3 regions of the Rhizobium sp. EC-SD404 genome follow, and region 1 is predicted to be linked to each of the others. Evidence: predicted binding sites of a transcription regulator. Region 1 holds the regulator's gene; each other region holds the start of a gene.
The links. The regulator PhoB, encoded in region 1, activates phosphate uptake and scavenging genes when phosphate is short. The targets are predictions, from matches to a motif close to TGTCATNNANCTGTCAT.
Positions count from the first base shown of each region.

Region 2: ugpB (sn-glycerol-3-phosphate ABC transporter substrate-binding protein UgpB) is a predicted target of PhoB. The motif match lies at 1,625-1,641, and genes of this name have one in related genera.
Region 3: GC125_RS13095 (UDP-2,3-diacylglucosamine diphosphatase) is a predicted target of PhoB. The motif match lies at 1,130-1,146, and genes of this name have one in related genera.

Region 1 covers NZ_LR701459.1:3,926,351-3,929,625, reverse strand. The annotation lists gene pstB (phosphate ABC transporter ATP-binding protein PstB) at 1-667, shown strand, start outside; gene phoU (phosphate signaling complex protein PhoU) at 696-1,409, shown strand; gene phoB (phosphate regulon transcriptional regulator PhoB) at 1,426-2,109, shown strand; gene GC125_RS19720 (GcrA family cell cycle regulator) at 2,156-2,671, opposite strand; gene GC125_RS19715 (aspartate aminotransferase family protein) at 3,069-3,275, shown strand, end outside.
Region 2 covers NZ_LR701459.1:171,219-174,493, reverse strand. The annotation lists gene GC125_RS01910 (ABC transporter permease) at 1-360, opposite strand, end outside; gene GC125_RS01905 (ABC transporter substrate-binding protein) at 459-1,430, opposite strand; gene ugpB (sn-glycerol-3-phosphate ABC transporter substrate-binding protein UgpB) at 1,729-3,042, shown strand; gene ugpA (sn-glycerol-3-phosphate ABC transporter permease UgpA) at 3,150-3,275, shown strand, end outside.
Region 3 covers NZ_LR701459.1:2,563,195-2,566,469, reverse strand. The annotation lists gene GC125_RS13100 (NADP-dependent malic enzyme) at 1-989, opposite strand, end outside; gene GC125_RS13095 (UDP-2,3-diacylglucosamine diphosphatase) at 1,189-2,034, shown strand; gene GC125_RS13090 (hypothetical protein) at 2,043-2,243, opposite strand; gene GC125_RS13085 (MFS transporter) at 2,370-3,275, shown strand, end outside.

The DNA.
Region 1 (3,275 bases):
AGTCACCGCATTCATCGGGCCTTCCGGTTGCGGTAAATCAACCTTCCTGCGCTGCCTCAACCGCATGAATGATGTGATCGATGGGTGCCGTGTCGAAGGCACCATTCTGATCGACGGAAACGATATCTATGCAAAGTCGGTCGACCCGGTAATTCTGCGGTCTCGGATCGGCATGGTGTTTCAAAAACCCAATCCGTTTCCGAAGTCCATCTACGACAACGTTGCCTATGGCCCGAAAATCCATGGCCGCACGCGCAACAAGGACGAGCTTGACCGGGTGGTCGAGCAGAGCCTGCGTCGCGCCGGTCTATGGGAAGAAGTCAAGGATCGCCTTCATCAGCCAGGCACTGGCCTTTCGGGCGGGCAACAGCAGCGCCTTTGCATCGCGCGTGCCATCGCTGTCGATCCGGAAGTGATCCTGATGGACGAGCCATGCTCCGCGCTCGACCCGATCGCGACTGCCAGGGTCGAGGAACTCATCGACGAGCTGCGCGAGAACTATACGATCGTCATCGTGACGCACTCGATGCAGCAAGCGGCGCGTGTGTCGCAGCGCACAGCGTTCTTCCATCTCGGTGTTCTCGTCGAGGAGGGGCAAACGCACGACATATTCAGCAACCCACACGACAAGCGCACCCAGGATTACATCACGGGCCGGTTCGGCTGACCAACTGGCACTGGCCACGGAGAGAACTATGAGCGATCCGCATATCGTCTCGTCCTTCGACGAGGAACTGAAATATCTGATGCGCCGGGTCTCGGAGATGGGTGGCATCGCGGAACGCATGGTGGGCGATGCCGTGGCCGCGCTCATCAATTCCGACGCGGGCAACGCTCAACGGATCATTGCCGAGGACATCATTCTCGACGACGCCGAACGCGACATCAACGAGCGTGCCATCATGGTCATCGCGAAGCGCCAGCCGATGGCGCACGATCTGCGCGAAGTCATGGGCTCGATCCGTATCGCGGCTGATCTGGAACGCGTTGGTGACATGGGCAAGAACATCGCCAAGCGCGTCGTCGCCGTTCAAGGCACTGGCCAGCCGAAGCAGTTGGTCAGGGGGCTCGAGCACCTGTCCGAACTGGCACTGACGCAGCTGAAGGAAGTGCTCGATGCATACTCGACGCGCTCGGCTGTGGCGGCAAATCAGGTGCGCCAGCGCGACGATGAAATCGATGCGATGTACACGTCGCTGTTTCGTGAGTTGCTGACCTACATGATGGAAGATCCGCGCAACATCTCGGCCTGCACGCATCTCCTGTTCTGCGCCAAGAACATCGAACGTATCGGCGACCATGCGACGAACATCGCCGAGACGATCTACTACATGGCGACGGGCGACAGGCTGCTCGGCGAACGCCCGCGCGGCGACAAGACTGCGACAGTGATGGCCAACGGCCACTGACGGAGACGACACAGAGATGCTGCCGAGGATCACGGTCGTCGAAGACGAAGAAGCGCTGAGCGTCCTTCTTCGCTACAATCTGGAAGCGGAAGGCTACAAGGTCGACACCGTTCTTCGCGGCGACGAGGCCGAGATCCAGCTCAAGGAGCGCGTTCCCGACCTGCTCATTCTGGACTGGATGCTGCCCGGCGTCTCCGGCATCGAGCTCTGTCGCCGCTTGCGGGCTCGGCCGGAAACCGAACGCCTGCCAATCATCATGCTGACGGCGCGTGCCGAAGAGAGCGAACGCATCCGCGGCCTTGCGACCGGTGCCGACGACTATGTCGTGAAGCCGTTTTCCACGCCGGAACTGATGGCGCGTGTTCGAGCCATGTTGCGGCGTGCCAAGCCCGAAGTCATCTCGTCGATGCTTCAAAGCGGAGACATCACGCTCGATCGCGACACACATCGCGTGCACCGCAAGGGCCGGGAAATCCGGCTCGGACCAACGGAATTCAAACTGCTTGAATTTCTGATGTCATCGCCCGGTCGCGTCTATTCGCGTGCACAGTTGCTCGACGGCGTCTGGGGACATGACATCTATGTCGACGAGCGCACGGTAGACGTGCATGTCGGCCGGCTGCGCAAGGCGATCAATCTCGCCAATATGCGTGACGTCATCCGCACTGTACGGGGCGCCGGCTACGCTTTGGAAGGCTGAGCGCCTTCCGCATCTCACATCGGAAAATGGGACACGAGGCGCGCGATCAGCGCGCCCGGCGCCTTTCGCCCGAGACCTGGAAAGCCAGGCGAGCGTGATATTTGCAGTAGGGCGTGTTGTCGCCTGAATCGTGACCGCAGAAGTGGAAGTCTTCGTGCATCGGGTCTCCGAGCGGCCATTTGCATGTGCGCTCCGTCAGGTCCGTCAGTGCCAACCGCTTGGCGATCGGTACGACGACGTCGCTGACGGGACGCGTCTGCGGCTGCGCTTCCATGGCGACATCTTCACGCACCGCAGCAGCAGCGCCGCCGCGGGAAATCGTCCGCGGTGCAGCAGGACGGGCGTTGAAGTTCGAGGCTGGGCGAGGGGCTGGTGCGGGCCGCTTGGCACGTGGAGCAGGTGTTCCGCCGGATTTTGCGCGCCCCGGCAGGTTCAGCCGATGTACTTTGCCGATGACAGCATTTCGCGTCACGCCACCCAATTGTGCGGCTATCTGGCTCGCGCTCAGGCCATCGGCCCATAACTTCGTAAGTTTTTCGACGCGCTCGTCGGTCCAGTTCATGGCCGCAACTCCAAGTTCGATGCAGGGCGCAGCAGAATCCCTCGGCGCCGGACCGTCGTACAACGGAACCGCGTCGCCTTAATACTGTGTGATGACTAGGTCCGCCGCATGCAGTCTAGTGCTGTTATTTCAACTTAATGGTCGGCAGACTCCGTGACAAGAGTCCCGGGAATCAGGCGATTCGCTTTTTTGAGTTTTCCCCAACTTGGGGGCATTTGAGCGAATTGCTGTGTCGGTCGGACAAGGGGCGTTTTCTTGACAGCGCCAGACGAAATGAAGATAGTGCGTCGGGCCGCCGCAGGGCGGCTTTTCAATTTTCAGGACGCAGTCCTTGAGGTTTGCGACGCGAACCGTCCGAACCTTTGCGGATGCGGCCTTGAGTGGGAGTTTGCGCCAGATGGCACCGGCGTCGCCGCTTTTCGAGACCTACAACCGCGCTCCGCTCCGTTTCGAGCGTGGCGACGGCGTCTGGCTGACGAGCGAAGACGGCAAGCGATATCTGGATTTTGCAGCCGGCATCGCCGTGAATTCGCTCGGACACTCGCACCCCCATCTCGTCGCCGCGCTCAAGGAGCAGGCCGACAAATTGTGGCACCTGTCCAAT
Region 2 (3,275 bases), 3.8 Mb from region 1:
GAGGGTGCTGGACGGGCCGGTCATGTGCAGCCAGGAAAGCGCCGTCACCTGCGGGGCGATGATCAGTGGCAGAAGCAGCAGGAACCCGAGCGAACGCCGCGTCGGCAGGTCCGTCATCGCCACGGCGAAGGCGAAAGGCCCGCCGATCAGAAGCGCGATGACGGCACCGAAGAAGGCGGTGTCGAGCGTATTCCACATGGCGCGCAGGGTTACCGGCCGCGTCCATTGCTCGCCGATGATCGAAAGATCAAACACCAAGCCCGGCGCGATGGCCGCAAGGACGATCCGCGCAATCGGCAAAAGGCCGAGGACGAGGATGACGCAGACGACGAGAAATGCCGCGATGGACGGCCCGGCCATGTCGGCAGTTGCCGTCCCCCGCGTGCGAAGCGTAAGCGGGGGCACGGCTTGTCTGGCTGATCGGTTCGAACGTTCCAGCATCTGCCGCAGGCGATGCTTTACTGGCCCATCAGTTCGGAGAAGCGTTCCTTGTTCGCCGCGTCGTCGGCAAGGGCGGCAGCGGCGTCGTAGGGCAGCACGTTGATGGTCGACCGGTCCGGATAGCCTTCGGGCAGACCTGCGTCAGCCCGTGCGGGAATGTATCCCTGCTGGACCGCGAGCGACTGGCCTTCTTCGGAAAGCAGGAAGTTCACGAAGGCCTTGGCCGCCTCAGGGTTCTGTGCGGTCGACAGGATGGCGACCGGCTCGGTGACGGCCGACACGCCTTCGGTCGGGAACACGAATTCCACCGGAGCGCCTTTGGCCTTTTCGCGGATGGGCATGAAGTCGACGATCATGCCGTAAAGCTTGTCACCGCCCGAAACGGCCTGCAGAACGTCGCCATTGCCGCCCGATGCCTGCGCGCCGTTTTCCGCCAGGGCACTGTAGAAATCCCAGCCATTGTCCAGGTTTCCGCTGAGCGTCACGGTGTGGATCATGGCTGCACCCGACGTCAGCGGGCTCGGCATCGCGACCATGTTGGCCGCTTCCGGCTTGGTGAGATCGAGCCAGCTCGTCGGCACCATAGGTGCATTGGTGTTGTAGACGATACCGGTGGTGATCAGCTTGGTCGGGAAATAGGTGCGGTCGGCGTCGACGAGCGCTTCATCAATGCCTTCGATCTCGGCTTCCGGGAATTCGAGAAGGCGTCCATCGGCCTTGAGACCTTCCATCGTGACGATATCGGCGATCAGAAGCACATCTGGCTGCGGCTGTCCGGCCTCGATCTCTGCGGCGAGCTTCGCCATGATCTTCGGCGTTCCGTCGCGCACCCATTCGACGGTCACGTCCGGATATTTGGCCATGAATGCATCGGCCGTCTGCTGCGCGTCCGTGTTCGGCTGGCTCGTATAAAGAACAAGCGTGCCCTCGGCGGCGAGGGCGGACGATGATGCGGCGGCAAGCACCAGGGCGGCGAGAAGTGTGCGCATGTTCAAAGCTCCGTTGTGCAAGGGAGGCGCGGCATGAGGGCCCCGTCCGACTGCGGCTCTTCTAGTGGCGCTCTATAACGGTTGCGTGACGCTGCAGCAGATGCCGCCGCCGCACTCAGGCGTGCGATCATTGCGCGAATGACGAACTCTCCTGTGTCGGGATGTCGAAATGCCGTCTCGGCCGACTGTCGCACTGTCACCCAAGCGTCATTTCAGGTTCAACCCACTGTCATGCTTCGGCTCTATCGCTGCCCCAGCGTCGCCGGCTGTCTCGGCGCGCAGGGTCCAGGAGAGAACCATGAAGAAAGCACTTCTGGCAGCACTGCTGCTGTCGACCAGCATGACGCAAGCCAACTCCGCGGAAATCCAGTGGTGGCATGCGATGGGTGGCGAATTGGGCGCAAAGCTCGAAGAAATCGTCGCTGCCTACAATGAGAGCCAGGACGAGCACACGGTCGTCCCGACCTACAAGGGCACCTATCCCGAAACGATGACCGCAGCCATCGCGGCGTTCCGCGCCAACGAGCAGCCGCATATCGTCCAGGTCTTCGAAGTCGGCACGGGCACCATGATGGCTGCCGAAGGCGCCGTCTATCCGGTCTACGAACTGATGGCCGATGCCGGCGAGGAGTTCGATCCCGCCGACTTCCTGCCTTCGGTCGTCGGCTACTACACCGACACGGACGGCAACATGCTGTCGATGCCCTTCAACTCGTCGACTCCGATCGTTTACTACAACAAGGACGTCTTCGAAGAGGCCGGGCTCGATCCCGAGCAGGCGCCGCGCACCTGGGAAGAGCTCGAGCAGTTCTCCCAGCAGATCATCGAATCGGGTGCGGCCACTTGCGGCTTCACGACCGGCTGGATTTCCTGGATCCACCTGGAAAACCTCTCCGCCTGGCATAACCAGCCGATCGGAACGATGGAGAACGGCTTCGGCGGCCTCGGCACCAAACTTGCCGTGAATGGCGACCTCCAGAACCGTCACTGGGAAAATCTCGCCCGCTGGCAGGAAGAAGGCATCTTCCAGTATGGCGGCCCGGTTGGTGGTGACGATGCCCCGCCGAAATTCTACGCCCAGGAATGCGCCATCTACATGAACTCGTCCGCCTCGCGCGCCGGTGTCGTGGAGAATGCAACCGAGTTCGAAGTCGGTTACGGCATGCTGCCCTATTATGAGGACGTCGAAGGCGCTCCGCAGAACTCGATCATCGGCGGTGCGACGCTGTGGGTTCTGCAGGGCAAGGCAGAAGAGGAATACGCCGGCGTCGCCAACTTCTTCTCCTACCTGTCGTCGGCTGAGGTCCAGGCTGACTGGCATCAGTATTCGGGCTATCTGCCGATCACGCAGGCTGCCTACGATCTTGGCCAGGAGCAGGGCTTCTACGCCGAAAACCCGGGCTCCGACGTCTCGATCGAGCAGATCACGCTCAACGAGCCGACCGAGAACTCCAAAGGACTGCGCTTCGGCAACTACGTCCAGATCCGCACGATCATCGACGAGGAATTCCAGGCTTTGCTGGCCGGCGACAAGACCGCCGAGGAAGCCCTCGACGCGGTCGTGGAGCGTGGCAACGCGCTGATCCGCGAGTTCGAAGAGATCAACGGCTGAACCGGTTGAGGCCAAAAGCTTCAACCTGTCACCTGCAGGCGGGCCGATCCCATCGGTCCGCCTGCACCGTTCCTTACGGGTTTCGGCCCGCCATTCCCGGTTGATCGATGCAAAGCAAGCGGACAGTCTTTTCCAATCGAGCGCTGCCCTACATGCTGCTGGCGCCGCAGCTTGCCGTGACCGCGATCTTCTTTCTCTGGCCGGCTGCACAGGCCTTTCGCCAATCCTTCCTG
Region 3 (3,275 bases), 1.4 Mb from region 1:
GGAAAATCCGACCGGCCCGTGCAGATCATCGCATCTGGCTGGGCGGCGCGCGCCTGGTCGGGCATGATTTCCGGCGTGGGATTGGCCAGAGCCAGGATGAGCGGCTTCTCGGCCATGTCGGCCAGCATCTCGGCATTCAGGACGCCGGCTGCGGACAGACCGAGGAAGACATCGGCGCCGCTGATGGATTCGACGAGCTTGCGCTTGTCGGAGGGCTGGGCGTAGACGGCCTTCCATTCATCCATGAGCGCGGTGCGGCCCTCATAGACGAGGCCTTCGAGATCGTGGACCCAGATGTTCTCGCGCCTGGCGCCGAGCGCGACTAGAAGGTTGAGACAGGCCAGTGCGGCGGCACCGGCACCCGCGGTGACGATCTTGACGTTCTCGATCGACTTGCCGGCGAGTTCCAGGCCGTTGAGGATCGCGGCTGCGACGATGATCGCCGTGCCGTGCTGGTCGTCGTGGAAGACCGGAATGTCCATCTTGTCGCGCAGCTGGCGCTCGACCTCGAAGCACTCCGGCGCCTTGATGTCTTCCAGATTGATGCCGCCGAAGGTGGGCTCGAGCGCGGAAATGACCGTGACCATGCGGTCGACTTCCTGGGCGTCGATCTCGATGTCGAAGACGTCGATGCCGGCGAATTTCTTGAAGAGGACGGCCTTGCCTTCCATGACCGGCTTGGAAGCGAGCGGGCCGATGGCGCCGAGGCCGAGCACGGCGGAGCCGTTAGAGACAACCGCGACGAGGTTCGCGCGGCTCGTATAGTCGGCGGCGCGATCAGGATTGTCGCGGATGGCGAGGCAGGGTGCGGCCACGCCCGGCGAATAGGCAAGCGCCAGGTCGCGCTGGTTGCCAAGCGGCTTGGTCGCCTGGATCTCGAGCTTACCGGGGCGCGGATAGCGGTGATAGAACAGCGCGTTTTCGTCGAGATCGCCGGAAGCCGGCGTGTTGCGTTCCGTCTTGGGTCCGTTCAGATCCTTCGAAGTCATAGCGCCCTGTCGTCCTGCCTGCCGAATAAGATGGCGCGGGGCGCGCCGCTTCGCCCGCCCGCGCGATGGTCCGGAGTGTCTTGCGGATTCGTGTCCCCGCTGTCCAGTCACACGATGATGTTTCCGCGATTTCGGGCCGATGTCATCCAACTGAAACAGGACTCTGATTATCCGGGCGCATGAAGCCAGAGGATGCGACATGTCACAGGACACGAATGAAGCCGCCGTGCGCCGCTTTCGAACGCTCTTCATCTCCGATGTGCATCTTGGTTCGAAGTCGGCCAAGGCGGACCATCTGCTCGATTTCCTCAGGCATCACGAGGCCGAGACGATCGTGCTCATCGGCGATATCGTCGATGGCTGGCGGCTGAAGCGCAGCTGGTACTGGCCGCAGGATGCCAACGACGTGGTGCAGAAGCTTCTGCGCAAGGCGCGCAAGGGCACCCGCATCATCTACATTCCCGGCAATCACGACGAGTTCCTGCGCGATTTTCCTGGCATCCATTTCGGCGGGATCGAGGTGAAGACCAACACGATCCACGAGGCGGCCGACGGCAAGCGCTATCTCGTGCTGCATGGGGACGAGTTCGACGTGGTGGTGCGCCATGCGCGCTTCCTCGCCTATCTTGGCGACTGGGCCTATGACGCCGCGCTTGGCATCAACATCGTCCTGAATATGCTGCGGCGCCGGATCGGCATGCCCTACTGGTCGTTTTCTGCCTGGGCGAAGCACCGGGTGAAGCAGGCGGTGAACTTCATCGGCGAATTTCAGAAGGTGGTGGCAGAAGAAGCGCGCCGGCACGAGGTCGACGGGGTGATCTGCGGTCACATCCACCATGCTGCGATCGAGGACATGGACGGGATCACCTATATCAACAGCGGCGACTGGGTGGAGAGCTGTACTGCGATCGGCGAGACGCTCGACGGCGAGATGACGCTTCTGACGTGGCGGGTGCTGCGCGCCGAAACCACGCCGACGACCACGCCGCCCTTGCTCGCGCCGCCGGTTGCCCAGGTCAAATTGCGGGAGGTGGAGGCGGCCTGAGCGAAGGCTTAGCGCAGCTTGCCGCTGAAGAAGAGCATGAAGGCTTCGGTTTCGTCCTCAAAGGCAGCTTCATTGCGGCTGGCCTTCTCTATGCTCGACAAAGCGAGGCGCAGCTTCGCGAGGATGGCCGGGTCGGATTGATCGCGGATCGCCACCTTCAGCATGGCGCGGAACTTCATGATCTGAACCTTGTCGTCGTCGCTCAGCAAGACATCGTCCCCCGCCTGTCGCAGGCAATGAAGCAGATCGCCGGATCGAAGGAAACGACGAAGGTGCTTGGCGATGTTTGGCGCTTGGCTCAGCCCGCTGGACTCGTGTAACGGTCGCGCCATCTCATGCGGTGGCTGGGCATTTCGCCGGCGCTTGCGGGCGAAGGGCGGGCGATGCAAGGCGACGATAGGGGCAGTTCCGGGGCGATCGAGACAGCGCCGCCTGCTTTTGCCCTGCGCGCCGGAGCGGGGTTCTTCGGCACCTTTCTCGCCTTCGGGATCATGTTGCCGTATTTCCCCGTCTGGCTGAAATCGCTGTCGCTCGAGGATTGGCAGATCGGGCTTTTGCTGTCGCTGCCGATGTTCGTGCGCATTCTCACGACGCCGCTGATCGCCGCTTACGCAGACCGCGCAGCCGACCGGGCGCATGTGCTGATCCTCACCGCATTCCTGTCGATCGTTGTGACGGCGCTGCTGTTCGTCGTCGACGGGTTCTGGATGCTGCTCGTGGTGGTGCTGGCGCAGGCGATCGTGGTTGCGCCGCATGTGGTGATCATCGATTCCATCACCATCACGGGTGTGCGACGCTACCGGACGGACTACGCGCGGGTCCGCCTCTGGGGCTCGCTCGCCTTCGTTGTCGCCAATGTCATCGGCGGCTACGTGATCGCGCGGCAAGGGGCGGGCGCGGTGTTGCCGTTGCTGATTCTCGGCCAGATCACGACGTTCGGCGCGAGCCTGCTGGTGCCGCGGGTCGGGCGTCCGCGCCGGCCTTCGGCGCTTGCGGGCGGCGGGCAGGCGGGATTGCTTGCCAACCGGCCCTTCGTGGTGATGCTGATCGGCGGGGCGACGATCCATGCCAGCCACGCGATGCTCTACGGCTTTTCGGCCATCTACTGGGGCCAGCTCGGCTATTCGGGCACGGTGATCGGCGCGCTCTGGGCAACGGGCGTGATTGCCGAAGTCGCGCTCTTCCAGATGTCGCGTCGCCTGATCGGCCATATCGACGTGACCCGTCTCATCGTCGCGGGC